DNA from 3 places in the Megasphaera hexanoica genome. Region 3 is predicted to be linked to each of the others. Evidence: a T-box and tRNA genes for the amino acid it is inferred to sense, from the RefSeq annotation. Region 3 holds a T-box; the other regions hold tRNA genes.
What was found. A T-box is a leader RNA that pairs with one kind of tRNA and senses whether it is charged. The one in region 3 lies ahead of trpS (tryptophan--tRNA ligase), so its partner is inferred to be a tRNA-Trp.
Positions count from the first base shown of each region.

Region 1: it has a tRNA-Trp gene. The T-box ahead of trpS (tryptophan--tRNA ligase) is inferred to sense a tRNA for this amino acid. The anticodon was not compared.
Region 2: it has a tRNA-Trp gene. The T-box ahead of trpS (tryptophan--tRNA ligase) is inferred to sense a tRNA for this amino acid. The anticodon was not compared.

Region 1 is NZ_CP171361.1:1,059,638-1,064,497, forward strand. It holds rRNA gene ACGTIC_RS04960 (16S ribosomal RNA) at 1-199, shown strand, start outside; tRNA gene ACGTIC_RS04965 (tRNA-Ile) at 326-402, shown strand; tRNA gene ACGTIC_RS04970 (tRNA-Ala) at 434-509, shown strand; rRNA gene ACGTIC_RS04975 (23S ribosomal RNA) at 610-3,521, shown strand; rRNA gene rrf (5S ribosomal RNA) at 3,583-3,699, shown strand; tRNA gene ACGTIC_RS04985 (tRNA-Trp) at 3,706-3,781, shown strand; tRNA gene ACGTIC_RS04990 (tRNA-Arg) at 3,829-3,905, shown strand; gene ACGTIC_RS04995 (recombinase family protein) at 3,892-4,860, opposite strand, start outside.
Region 2 is NZ_CP171361.1:1,225,814-1,230,673, forward strand. It holds rRNA gene ACGTIC_RS05830 (16S ribosomal RNA) at 1-18, shown strand, start outside; tRNA gene ACGTIC_RS05835 (tRNA-Ile) at 145-221, shown strand; tRNA gene ACGTIC_RS05840 (tRNA-Ala) at 253-328, shown strand; rRNA gene ACGTIC_RS05845 (23S ribosomal RNA) at 430-3,341, shown strand; rRNA gene rrf (5S ribosomal RNA) at 3,403-3,519, shown strand; tRNA gene ACGTIC_RS05855 (tRNA-Trp) at 3,526-3,601, shown strand; tRNA gene ACGTIC_RS05860 (tRNA-Arg) at 3,649-3,725, shown strand; gene ACGTIC_RS05865 (recombinase family protein) at 3,712-4,860, opposite strand, start outside.
Region 3 is NZ_CP171361.1:2,174,379-2,179,238, reverse strand. It holds gene ACGTIC_RS10775 (S-layer homology domain-containing protein) at 1-1,088, shown strand, start outside; gene ACGTIC_RS10770 (metallophosphoesterase family protein) at 1,171-2,484, opposite strand; T-box leader at 2,604-2,842, shown strand; gene trpS (tryptophan--tRNA ligase) at 2,887-3,873, shown strand; gene yfbR (5'-deoxynucleotidase) at 3,883-4,473, shown strand; gene ACGTIC_RS10755 (TatD family hydrolase) at 4,491-4,860, shown strand, end outside.

The DNA.
Region 1 (4,860 bases), 1.1 Mb from region 3:
CTAGTAATCGCAGGTCAGCATACTGCGGTGAATACGTTCCCGGGCCTTGTACACACCGCCCGTCACACCACGAAAGTCATTCACACCCGAAGCCGGTGAGGCAACCGCAAGGAACCAGCCGTCGAAGGTGGGGGCGATGATTGGGGTGAAGTCGTAACAAGGTAGCCGTATCGGAAGGTGCGGCTGGATCACCTCCTTTCTAGGGATAGAGGCCGGAAGGAAGACGAAAGTCAGACTTCTGACGATTCTTAGGTCGGCATTCTGGCAGAGTATGAAGCATTGTTTAGTTTTGAGAGGCCATCCTCTCAAGGAGAAAATCGCATATGGGCCTATAGCTCAGCTGGTTAGAGCGCACGCCTGATAAGCGTGAGGTCGGTGGTTCAAGTCCACCTAGGCCCACCATACTTTATCCTGGAAAGGGTAAAGGGATAGTGGGGGTGTAGCTCAGCTGGGAGAGCACCTGCCTTGCAAGCAGGGGGTCAGGAGTTCGATTCTCCTCATCTCCACCAGATTTTCTTTTATGGCGTACCTTGACAACTGTATAGAAAACGAAGAAATACCTCTTTTTTGAAAAGAAAAGAGACTTAACGAACCTTAGAAAAAAGAGCAAGTCAAGTAAGTAAGGGCGTACGGCGGATGCCTTGGCTATATCAGCCGAAGAAGGACGCGATAAGCTGCGATAAGCTGCGGTGAGGTGCAAGTGACCTTTGACCCGCAGATGTCCGAATGGGGAAACCCGGCAGTAGGAGTACTGTCATCCTCTTAGGAGGAAGGGCACCCGGTGAACTGAAACATCTAAGTAGCCGGAGGAAAAGGAATCAAGAGAGATACCCCTAGTAGCGGCGAGCGAACGGGGCAGAGCCCAAACCGGGATGGGAAACCAATCCGGGGTTGTGGACTGCTATCAAATGCACGAGTGAAGCAGAATGAGCTGGGAAGCTCAGCCAGAGAGAGTGAGAGCCTCGTAGGCGTAAGCGGATGCATGGAGCAGGATCCAGAGTACCACGAGACACGAGGAACCTTGTGGGAAGCAGGGGGGACCACCCTCCAAGGCGAAACACTGATATAGACCGATAGCGCATAGTACCGTGAGGGAAAGGTGAAAAGAACCCCGGGAGGGGAATGAAAGAGAACCTGAAACCGTATGTCTACAAGCAGTCGGAGCACTATATACGTGCGACGGCGTGCCTATTGAAGAATGAACCGGCGAGTTACTTCGTCCAGCGAGGTTAAGCAGGAAATGCGGAGCCGCAGCGAAAGCGAGTCTGAAGAGGGCGAGAAGTTGGAGGGAGTAGACCCGAAACCACAGTGATCTACCCATGTCCAGGTTGAAGCACAGGTAAAAATGTGTGGAGGACCGAACCAGTGAGCGTTGAAAAGCTTTTGGATGAGATGTGGGTAGGGGTGAAATGCCAATCGAACGTGGAGATAGCTGGTTCTCCCCGAAATAGCTTTAGGGCTAGCCTCATGGAGAGAGTACAGGCGGTAGAGCACTGAACAGGGTAGGGGCCTATCCGGCTACTGAACCTAATCAAACTGCGAATGGCTGTACTTATACATGGGAGTCAGACTGCGAGTAATAAGACCCGTAGTCAAGAGGGAAACAGCCCAGACCAACAGCTAAGGTCCCCAATGCCGTACTAAGTGGTGAAGGATGTGGAATTTCGAAAACAACCAGGATGTTGGCTCAGAAGCAGCCACCATTAAAAGAGTGCGTAATAGCTCACTGGTCGAGAGACTCTGCGCCGAAGATGACCGGGGCTGAAGTACGGAACCGAAGCTTTGGCATGTATGTAGATACATGGGTAGGGGAGCGTTCCTGCATGGGAGAAGCGGTACCGGAAGGAGCCGTGGACAGGCAGGAAGAGAGAATGCCGGTATGAGTAGCGAAAAGGAAGGTGAGAATCCTTTCCACCGAAAGCCTAAGGGTTCCTGGGCAACGCTCGTCGACCCAGGGTAAGTCGGGACCTAATCCGAGGCGGAGACGCGTAGGAGATGGACAACAGGTTGAGATTCCTGTACTGCAGCCGTTTGTTTGAGCGACGGAGTGACGCAAGAAGGAAAGCGCGCGTGCGACTGGAAGAGCACGTCCAAGCAGGTAGGTCGGGAGACAGGCAAATCCGTCTTCCATAAGGCCGAGATGTGATGGGGAGCTTCTGGAGACAGAAGCGAAGGGGCCGGCACTATATTGCCAAGAAAAGCTTCTAGTGAGAACGGCAGCACCCGTACCGAAACCGACACAGGTAGGCAGGAAGAGAATTCTAAGGTGCGCGGGACAACCCTCGTTAAGGAACTCGGCAAAATATATCCGTAACTTCGGGAAAAGGATAGCCTGTAGTCAGTGAAGTGCAGAAGCGCACGGAGCTAAGGCAGGCGGCAGAAGAGAGGCCCAAGCGACTGTTTACCACAAACACAGGCGTCTGCTAAAGGGAAACCTGACGTATAGATGCTGACACCTGCCCGGTGCTGGAAGGTTAAGAGGACTTGTTAGCGCAAGCGAAGCAGAGAATTGAAGCCCCAGTAAACGGCGGCCGTAACTATAACGGTCCTAAGGTAGCGAAATTCCTTGTCGGGTAAGTTCCGACCCGCACGAAAGGTGTAACGATTTGGGCACTGTCTCAACGAGGGACCCGGTGAAATTGAAGTACCTGTGAAGATGCAGGTTACCCGCGACTGGACAGAAAGACCCCATGGAGCTTTACTGTAACCTGAGATTGAATTCTGGTAGGAGATGTACAGGATAGTTGGGAGGCGGAGAAGCGAGTACGCCAGTATTCGCGGAGCCGATGGTGGGATACCAACCTTGTTTTATTGGAATTCTAACGAGAAGCGTAACGAGCTTGCGGACAGTCTCAGGCGGGCAGTTTGACTGGGGCGGTCGCCTCCGAAAGAGCAACGGAGGCGCCCAAAGGTTCCCTCAGTGCGGACGGAAACCGCACGAAGAGTGCAAAGGCAGAAGGGAGCTTGACTGCGAGACGGACAGGTCGAGCAGGGACGAAAGTCGGGCTTAGTGATCCGGTGGCATAGAGTGGAATAGCCATCGCTCAACGGATAAAAGCTACCCTGGGGATAACAGGCTTATCTCTCCCAAGAGTCCATATCGACGGGGAGGTTTGGCACCTCGATGTCGGCTCATCACATCCTGGGGCTGAAGTAGGTCCCAAGGGTTGGGCTGTTCGCCCATTAAAGTGGTACGCGAGCTGGGTTCAGAACGTCGTGAGACAGTTCGGTCCCTATCCATCGCGGGCGGAAGAAACTTGAAAGGGGCTGCTCCTAGTACGAGAGGACCGGAGTGGACCGACCAATGGTGTACCAGTCATGACGCCAGTTGTGCAGCTGGGTAGCTACGTCGGGGACGGATAAACGCTGAAAGCATCTAAGCGTGAAACCAGCCTAGAGATGAGGTTTCTCATTACGCAAGTAAGTAAGGTCCCACAGAGACGATGTGGTAGATAGGCCGGGAGTGGAAGTACAGTGATGTACGGAGCGGACCGGTACTAATAGACCGAGGACTTGACTTAAAAGGTAAGGTAAGGGATACGTTTTCTATACAGTTGTCAGGGCACGGCCCTGACAAGAGAATTCAGTGGCGACAGCTGCGGGGATCCACCTGTTCCCATGCCGAACACAGCAGTTAAGCCCGCAAACGCCGAAAGTACTTGGGGGGAAGCTCCCTGGGAGGATAGGAAGCCGCTGATTATACGTAGGGGTATAGCTCAACTGGTAGAGTAGTGGTCTCCAAAACCATTGGTTGAGGGTTCGATTCCTTCTGCCCCTGCCAAAACACAGAGGGAGAGGAATCTGCAGGAGACCGATATCCCTCTACATGACTCGGTAGCTCAGCTGGATAGAGTGACTGACTACGAATCAGTAGGTCTAGGGTTCGAATCCCTACCGGGTCACCAAACGTTCGCAACGCGAACACCCGGAATTTCCCGTCATCATTTTGGTGACGGGATTTTCTAGTATATGAGGGGTTGCAGTATAGTTGTACTGAATTTCTACTTTATCAGGGTAGACGATGACACGACGGATAAAAGTCTGGAACATATCCAGGCGGTATTTGTCGTGTTCTTTTTTATTCAGCAGCAGACTCTTGAGAAAGAACTCGACGGCGATTTCATCAATTTTCACCGGCGTGGAGGAGAGCTTTATTTTTTCCATCTTGATATCCAGCTCGGCAATTTCCTTTTCATATTGTGCTATGTTGGCTGCTAGTGTTGTGGAAATGATTCCAGCTTCGACGGCTTTGATGGAGTTGTTTAGTTTTTTCTGAATGAGCTTTTTATCTTCTTTGATGCGGTCTATTTCTGTGGCAGCTGGGTCCTTTTTTTGTGCAGCTACCGCTTGTTTCGCAATCATGCGGACGGCTTCCGGGTTCATGAGGATATTTATAGTCGTTTGTAATACTAGATCCTCAAGTTTGTCCCTACTTATATTACGATTGGTGCATTTTATATTTAGCTTTTTGCCGCGGTTGTGGTAATTGTTTTTTGTGGAACAGCGGTAATAGTGATAGAGCGCACCGCTTTTTGAGTGGCCGCTTTGGCCGGTCATGGGAGAGCCACAGACGCCACAATAAATGATACCTGTGAGGGCATAGGCAGCACTGCGACGTTTAGCACGGGGATGAGCTTTGATGTGATGGATTTTCTCTTGTGCCAGGGCAAATTGTTTTTGTGTGATGATGGCGGGGGCATAGTCGGCGACTTCGATAGTTCCCCACCGATATAAGCCGGTATAGATGGGATTGGTTAAGATTCGGTTCAAGCTATTGTAGCGGAACTTCGATTTGCGGGATGTGACGTAGTTGTGTTCATTCAGGTATCTAATGATGTCCATGATACGATATCCGGAAAG
Region 2 (4,860 bases), 950 kb from region 3:
GGCTGGATCACCTCCTTTCTAGGGATAGAGGCCGGAAGGAAGACGAAAGTCAGACTTCTGACGATTCTTAGGTCGGCATTCTGGCAGAGTATGAAGCATTGTTTAGTTTTGAGAGGCCATCCTCTCAAGGAGAAAATCGCATATGGGCCTATAGCTCAGCTGGTTAGAGCGCACGCCTGATAAGCGTGAGGTCGGTGGTTCAAGTCCACCTAGGCCCACCATACTTTATCCTGGAAAGGGTAAAGGGATAGTGGGGGTGTAGCTCAGCTGGGAGAGCACCTGCCTTGCAAGCAGGGGGTCAGGAGTTCGATTCTCCTCATCTCCACCAGATTTTCTTTTATGGCGTACCTTGACAACTGTATAGAAAACGAAGAAACACCTCTTTTTTGAAAAGAAAAGAGACTTAACGAACCTTAGAAAAAAAGAGCAAGTCAAGTAAGTAAGGGCGTACGGCGGATGCCTTGGCTATATCAGCCGAAGAAGGACGCGATAAGCTGCGATAAGCTGCGGTGAGGTGCAAGTAACCTTTGACCCGCAGATGTCCGAATGGGGAAACCCGGCGTGAGGAGTCACGTCATCCTCTTAAGAGGAAGGGCACCCGGTGAACTGAAACATCTAAGTAGCCGGAGGAAAAGGAATCAAAAGAGATACCCTGAGTAGCGGCGAGCGAAAGGGGCAGAGCCCAAACCGGGATGGGAAACCAATCCGGGGTTGCGGACTGCGGAAAACTGCACGAGCGAAGCAGAATGAGCTGGGAAGCTCAGCCAGAGAGAGTGAGAGCCTCGTAAGCGCAAGCAGATGCAGGGAGCAGGATCCAGAGTACCACGAGACACGAGGAACCTTGTGGGAAGCAGGGGGGACCACCCTCCAAGGCGAAACACTGATATAGACCGATAGCGCATAGTACCGTGAGGGAAAGGTGAAAAGAACCCCGGGAGGGGAATGAAAGAGAACCTGAAACCGTATGTCTACAAGCAGTCGGAGCACTATATACGTGCGACGGCGTGCCTATTGAAGAATGAACCGGCGAGTTACTTCGTCCAGCGAGGTTAAGCAGGAAATGCGGAGCCGCAGCGAAAGCGAGTCTGAAGAGGGCGATGAGTTGGAGGGAGTAGACCCGAAACCACAGTGATCTACCCATGTCCAGGTTGAAGCACAGGTAAAAATGTGTGGAGGACCGAACCAGTGAGCGTTGAAAAGCTTTTGGATGAGATGTGGGTAGGGGTGAAATGCCAATCGAACGTGGAGATAGCTGGTTCTCCCCGAAATAGCTTTAGGGCTAGCCTCATGGAGAGAGTACAGGCGGTAGAGCACTGAACAGGGTAGGGGCCTATCCGGCTACTGAACCTAATCAAACTGCGAATGGCTGTACTTATACATGGGAGTCAGACTGCGAGTAATAAGACCCGTAGTCAAGAGGGAAACAGCCCAGACCAACAGCTAAGGTCCCCAATGCCGTACTAAGTGGTGAAGGATGTGGAATTTCGAAAACAACCAGGATGTTGGCTCAGAAGCAGCCACCATTAAAAGAGTGCGTAATAGCTCACTGGTCGAGAGACTCTGCGCCGAAGATGACCGGGGCTGAAGTACGGAACCGAAGCTTTGGCATGTATGTAGATACATGGGTAGGGGAGCGTTCCTGCATGGGAGAAGCGGTACCGGAAGGAGCCGTGGACAGGCAGGAAGAGAGAATGCCGGTATGAGTAGCGAAAAGGAAGGTGAGAATCCTTTCCACCGAAAGCCTAAGGGTTCCTGGGCAACGCTCGTCGACCCAGGGTAAGTCGGGACCTAATCCGAGGCGGAGACGCGTAGGAGATGGACAACAGGTTGAGATTCCTGTACTGCAGCCGTTTGTTTGAGCGACGGAGTGACGCAAGAAGGAAAGCGCGCGTGCGACTGGAAGAGCACGTCCAAGCAGGTAGGTCGGGAGACAGGCAAATCCGTCTTCCATAAGGCCGAGATGTGATGGGGAGCTTCTGGAGACAGAAGCGAAGGGGCCGGCACTATATTGCCAAGAAAAGCTTCTAGTGAGAACGGCAGCACCCGTACCGAAACCGACACAGGTAGGCAGGAAGAGAATTCTAAGGTGCGCGGGACAACCCTCGTTAAGGAACTCGGCAAAATATATCCGTAACTTCGGGAAAAGGATAGCCTGTAGTCAGTGAAGTGCAGAAGCGCACGGAGCTAAGGCAGGCGGCAGAAGAGAGGCCCAAGCGACTGTTTACCACAAACACAGGCGTCTGCTAAAGGGAAACCTGACGTATAGATGCTGACACCTGCCCGGTGCTGGAAGGTTAAGAGGACTTGTTAGCGCAAGCGAAGCAGAGAATTGAAGCCCCAGTAAACGGCGGCCGTAACTATAACGGTCCTAAGGTAGCGAAATTCCTTGTCGGGTAAGTTCCGACCCGCACGAAAGGTGTAACGATTTGGGCACTGTCTCAACGAGGGACCCGGTGAAATTGAAGTACCTGTGAAGATGCAGGTTACCCGCGACTGGACAGAAAGACCCCATGGAGCTTTACTGTAACCTGAGATTGAATTCTGGTAGGAGATGTACAGGATAGTTGGGAGGCGGAGAAGCGAGTACGCCAGTATTCGCGGAGCCGATGGTGGGATACCAACCTTGTTTTATTGGAATTCTAACGAGAAGCGTAACGAGCTTGCGGACAGTCTCAGGCGGGCAGTTTGACTGGGGCGGTCGCCTCCGAAAGAGCAACGGAGGCGCCCAAAGGTTCCCTCAGTGCGGACGGAAACCGCACGAAGAGTGCAAAGGCAGAAGGGAGCTTGACTGCGAGACGGACAGGTCGAGCAGGGACGAAAGTCGGGCTTAGTGATCCGGTGGCATAGAGTGGAATAGCCATCGCTCAACGGATAAAAGCTACCCTGGGGATAACAGGCTTATCTCTCCCAAGAGTCCATATCGACGGGGAGGTTTGGCACCTCGATGTCGGCTCATCACATCCTGGGGCTGAAGTAGGTCCCAAGGGTTGGGCTGTTCGCCCATTAAAGTGGTACGCGAGCTGGGTTCAGAACGTCGTGAGACAGTTCGGTCCCTATCCATCGCGGGCGGAAGAAACTTGAAAGGGGCTGCTCCTAGTACGAGAGGACCGGAGTGGACCGACCAATGGTGTACCAGTCATGACGCCAGTTGTGCAGCTGGGTAGCTACGTCGGGGACGGATAAACGCTGAAAGCATCTAAGCGTGAAACCAGCCTAGAGATGAGGTTTCTCATTACGCAAGTAAGTAAGGTCCCACAGAGACGATGTGGTAGATAGGCCGGGAGTGGAAGTACAGTGATGTACGGAGCGGACCGGTACTAATAGACCGAGGACTTGACTTAAAAGGTAAGGTAAGGAATACGTTTTCTATACAGTTGTCAGGGCACGGCCCTGACAAGAGAATTCAGTGGCGATAGCTGCGGGGATCCACCTGTTCCCATGCCGAACACAGCAGTTAAGCCCGCAAACGCCGAAAGTACTTGGGGGGAAGCCCCCTGGGAGGATAGGAAGCCGCTGATTATACGTAGGGGTATAGCTCAACTGGTAGAGTAGTGGTCTCCAAAACCATTGGTTGAGGGTTCGATTCCTTCTGCCCCTGCCAAAACACAGAGGGAGAGGAATCTGCAGGAGACCGATATCCCTCTACATGACTCGGTAGCTCAGCTGGATAGAGTGACTGACTACGAATCAGTAGGTCTAGGGTTCGAATCCCTACCGGGTCACCAAATAATCTTCACTCGAACCCCGCAGCATTTTGACTGCGGGGTTTTCGAGTATATTGGGAACTGCAGTGTAGTTATAATATATGTCTACACGCTTTCCAGTCACTACGACACGACGGATGAAGTCATCGAAGGTATCGAGGCTATATCCGTCTTTTTTATTTGCCCGTTCTGTCAGTTGGTTCAGATAATAGATGACCGCTTCTTCTGTAATGGGAATGATGTGAGTCTCTAATTTAAGCCCGTCAAGTTGAGCGTTTAGCTCTGTGAGCTGTTTTTCATAGGTCTCAATATTGTTTGTTATTGTTTGGGAGATAAGGCCGTTTTCAACGGCTTTTACGCTGTTTTTCAGTCGTTTTTCAATTTCTTTGATTTGAGATTCCAGGCGCAGTTGTTCCGCCGGCTTGTGTTCCAGTTCTGCTTTCTGGATGGTCATACACTGGTCTGCAATGCATTTTACGGCGTCTTTGTTTTTGAGTATGCTGATAGTGGTATCAAGGACTAATTTTTCCAGCTTGTCACGGCTTATGTTTTTGGCATCACAGGCAATCTGGGACCGCGCAGCTTTTTCCGATTTATTATTTTTGGAAGAACATTGGTAATAGTAGTATGTGGTGCCTGTATGACTCTTGCCACAATATCCGGTCATGGGAAGTCCGCATGTGCCACAGTAGATTTTACCTGTCAGGGCATACTGGGGAGAGACGCGGCGGGCGGTATTGCTTTTTCGTTTGCGAGATTCAAATAAATTCTGCATAGCTGTATATTGCTCCTGTGTGATGAGTGCTGGGGCATAATCAGGATAGGATGTACCGGCCCAGGTGAATGTCCCCGTGTAAATCTGATTCTTGAGGATGCGGTTCAGGCTGTTGCGAGTGAAGTTGCATCCTCTCTGGGTTTTGATACCAAGGCTATTTAATTTGCTCAAAATATCTGTCGTTTTCACCCCGGATAAGCACTTATTATAGATTTCGGAAACCAGATGGCCTGTTGCGGGACTGATGGCCAGTTTATTTTCCGATGTGAGTTCATAGCCAAAGGGAACAATGCCACCAATCCACTTGCCTTCCAGGAGATTTTCTGTCATTCCCCGTTTAACTTTTTGAGATAATTCGGCGCTGTAATATTCTGCCATGCC
Region 3 (4,860 bases):
CCGGCAAGAAAGATGGCGACAAGAAAGCTACGAAAGATGATCTCAGCGATGGGAACATCGGCATTGTGGCTACCGATACCGTCTACAATGACGACGGCACGGTGAAGGAAAATGGCAAGATGACTGTCAAACTGGCTAAGAACTTGAAAGGCTTGAACAGCATTGAATCCAACAGCGTCACCACGGGCAACACCACCATCAACAACAGCGGGCTGACCGTCAAGACCGGCGACAGCACTCATCAGGATATCACCATCCAGCAAGGCGATGTCAATATGGGCGGTAATAAGATAGAAGGCGTTGCACCGGGCAAAATCAGCAAGGACTCGACCGATGCCGTCAACGGCAGCCAGCTCTATGCGGCCGATCAGGCTATTTCCTATCTGGGCGGGACTGTGAATAAGCTGGGAACCCGCGTAGACCGCGTCGGTGCCGGCTCGGCGGCTTTGGCAGCCCTCCATCCGCTGGACTTCGATCCCGATGACAAGTGGGACTTTGCCGCAGGTTACGGCCATTACCGGGGAGCCAATGCGGCGGCTGTCGGAGCATACTATCGACCCAATGAAGACACCATGTTCAGCATCGGCGGATCCTTTGGCGGCGGGGAAAACATGTTCAATGCCGGCGTCAGCATCAAACTGGGCCAGGGGAATCACGTTTCCACGTCCCGCGTGGCCATGGCAAAAGAAATGGAAGCCATGCGCCGCCATATGGCCGAACAGGATGCCCTCATTGCCAAACTGGAAAGCATGCACGGCATGGCGGAAGGTCCGGAAAAGAGTGCCCTCTTCCCTGATGTGGCAGAAAACCACTGGGCGTACCAGTATGTGACGACACTGGCTAAAAAAGGGATTCTTGAAGGGTATCCCGATGGCGAATTCAAAGGGGACCGCATGATGACCCGCTACGAATTTGCAGCCATCGTATACCGCATCGTTGAAAGCGGTGTGGGAAGCACGGATCCGGAACTGAGTAAACTGGTCAGAGAATTTTCACCAGAACTCCAGTACATCCGGATAGATACGATTCATCGCGACCATAATGGACAGCCGACGGTACAGCGTGTCCGCGTCAAAGACAGAAAATAGAATGTACGCAAATAAACGGAGCAGTCTGACAGACTCATTTGTCTGCCGGATTGCTCCGTTTTACTTTTATCCGGTGTATGTGTTATTTTTCTACAGCCGTGCGTTCCAACAGTGTGCCGTCAGGCAGGAAACTCTGGAATGTCAGCTGATTTTCTGTAGATTCCATAGTCATATAATTATCTGTTTCCGGCTGAGGCGCTACATATTCATCCAGACTGTGCTGTTTCCAGAGGCCGGGATACTGGACGTTGCCAGCTACGCCGGTAATGATGTAGAGCGGTCCCGACGGATCGCGCTGGAAATTCCTGATGTGTCCCCGGTCACGGTAGGTGTGCAGGTGGGCGGAAAGGACGACGTCTACGCCCGTTTCATCAAAGAGGGGCATCCAGAATGTGCCTTCCTGGGAAAATCCTTCTTCCCGTGGCTGGGGCCGGCTGGCGAATCCGTATTGCAGTGGATCCTTATGCATGATGACGACTTTCCATTTCTTCGTCGTTTTTGCCATATCCTGGCGGAACCAGGCTGCCTGATCTTCGTTGAGCTGTGGCTGCCAGTCAGCCAGTTCCGATGCCTGCGTATTGAGGACGACGAAATGAACATCTCCATAATCGAAAGAATAGAACTGGTTTTGATACGATTTAGGGACGCCGCCGGGCAAAGAGAAGAGATGGAGATAGGCTTCGGGCATCCGTACCTTCCAGTCGCGGTTGTACGTTTCGTGGTTTCCCATGAGTGGGACTACGGGGATGCGGCGGATCATGGGGCCGACGACATCGAACCAGGCATTCCACTGATAGTGGTCCTGCCCGTTATCTACGAGGTCGCCCATATTGATGAAAAACTGGGCATCGTTGTTGCGCTGCCAGGCCGGTTGAGCCGTAGCCGCCCAGTAACTGTAATCACTCGATTGGGAATCAGGGAAGATGAGGGCTTTGAAATCATTTCCCCGGGCCGTCTGGAATTCCTGCCATTCCGTCCGTTTTTCTCCGTATCCGACGCGGTATTCGTACGTCGTTCCCGGTGTGAGGTCCTGCAGCAATGCGCTGTGGACGTAGGTCGTCGTATCATCGTCGTTAAAGGCTTCATTTGTCGCCTGCTGCTGGAACACGTCGCCATCAGATCCCTTGACGCGGTATTCGACCAGTGCCGGCTCTTCGGAAAAATCAGACTGCCACATGATGGTGCGGCTCGTCATGCTGTCACGGGTGATAATCTGGCGTACGTGAGAGGCATCGACATCGCTGGTCAGATCGTAGTGAGCGGCTGCTGCTTTGGTGACTTGTATGCCCTGACGGGCCACGGCTTTGGAACCGGGTATAAAGAAATAAGCTCCTATGAGAGCGGCTGCCACTAGGGGAAGGGCAGTCAATATAATTTTTTTTCGCGTTAATTTCATATACATTCCTCCTGTGATGGCTTATTTTAGCACATGGAGTAAGCTTTAAGTCAAGACTTTTTTTACAAAATGCTTCTTGACATGGTACGTATTCGGGACTACAATACCTGTATATATAAAGAAACTCGATGAGCGGGAGCAAGTAGCTCTTTCATACCCCTTTCAGCGAGCCGGTGAGGGTGGAAGTCCGGCAGGAGGAGAAAGAAGGAATGGGCCCGGGAGAGGCTGTCAGAAGTCAGTATGACAGGCCGGAACTTTCACCGTTACCAGGAAAGAGTGCATGATGATGTGCATGTAAGAGCCGGGCATTATGCCAACCAGGGTGGTACCGCGGAAATACTTTCCTTTCGTCCCTATATATAAGGGATGGAAGGTTTTTTTATTGACAGGAGGAAAACAATCATGTCTATTATCTTTTCAGGTATCCAGCCGAGTGGCAATCTTACATTAGGGAATTATCTGGGTGCACTGCGTAATTTTTCTAAATTACAGGATGCCAATGAATGTTATTACTGCATCGTCAATCAGCATGCTATCACCGTGCCGCAGGATCCGCAGCTTCTCCATGAACGGACCCGTCAGCTGGCGGCTATTTATATCGCTTCTGGTCTGGATCCGCAGAAAGCGACGCTGTTCGTACAGTCGGAAGTTCCGGAACACGTACAGCTCGGCTGGATCATGATTACATCTTCTTATGTAGGTGAACTGGAACGGATGACCCAGTATAAGGATAAGGCTTCCAAACGGGGCGATTCCATTCCGGCCGGTCTTCTGACCTATCCGCCCCTGATGGCGGCAGACATCCTGCTGTATCAGGCTGACTACGTTCCCGTTGGCGATGATCAGAAGCAGCATATGGAAATTACCCGAGACCTGGCACAGCGGTTCAACCGTCTGTACGGGGACGTATTTAAACTGCCCCAGATCCTGCTCGGCCACGATGGCACTCGTGTCATGAGCCTGCAGGAACCGACGAAGAAAATGAGCAAGTCCGATTCCAATACGACGGCTACTATTTATCTTCTCGACGATCCCAAAGATATTGAAAAGAAAATCAAACGGGCCCAGACGGACAGCCTGAATACCGTGCGTTATGACACGGACTGCCAGCCCGGTATTTCCAACCTGATTGAAATTCTCTCGGCCGTGACCGACCAGAGCCATGAAGATATTGAAAAAGCCTACGAAGGCAAAGGTTACGGAGCATTCAAGAAAGATGTAGCCGATGCTGTCATTTCCGTACTGGAACCGATCCAGCAGCGCTATCATCAGCTCGTAGGCGATCCCGAACTGGATGCCATCCTCGACGAAGGCGCCAAGAAAGCCCATGCCAAGGCCAATGTCACTTATGTGAAAGCCTGCCGGGCTATGGGTCTGTACCGTAAATAAGGAGTACATATGAGCCATTTCTTTGCCATTTTGGCGCGCATGAAATTTATCCGCCGCTGGAGCCTGATGCGTAACACCATCGAAGAGAATGTGCAGGAGCATACGCTGCAGACGGCGATGATTGCCTATCACCTCTGCCTGTTACACAATACATATTATGCTGATGGCGGCACTGTAGATGCCGGACGGGCCGTCCTGCTGGCGCTGTATCACGATGCCAGTGAAGTCTTTACTGGTGATATGCCGACGCCGGTCAAATACTTCAGCCCGGTCATGCGCAGGACCTATGGCGAAGTGGAACAGCTGGCACAGAAACGGCTTGTCGAAACGCTGCCAGAGGATTTGCAGCCTGATTATGAATGGCTGATCTGTCATGCTGAAGAAGATCCTGTATGGCCCTTTGTCAAGGCGGCTGATACATTGAGCGCGTACTTGAAATGCCTTCAGGAAAAACATGCCGGCAACAACGAATTTAATGAAGCATATGAAACCATCGGAGCCCGTCTGCGTGACCTGGGAATGCCGGAGGTAGAGCAGTTTCTCCGCGACTATGCGCCGAGTTTCCTGCTGTCTCTGGACGATATGAATGGCGGATCCTGATCGGCGTGAGGTGTGATATGGATATTACTTATTATGATATTGGTCTCAATCTGTTTACCCGGTCTTTTACTAAGCCGGAACGCATCCTGGCTGATGCGGCAGCCGATGGAATCTGCTGTATCCTAACCGGGTCCGAGGACCGGGAAAACCGTAAGGTCAATGACTTTGTCAAACGGCACGATGCCTATGGGACGGCCGGAATCCATCCGCATGCGGCAGATGAAGCGAAAGAGGCCGATATAGCAGAAATCCGGCGCATCGTAACGACAAATCCCAGAGTCGTCGCCGTAGGAGAAACGGGCCTTGATTACGATCGCATGTATTCGACAAAAGAGAACCAGCTCTATTTTTTCAAAGAGCTCATCGCCCTGGCGGAAGAACTGGATA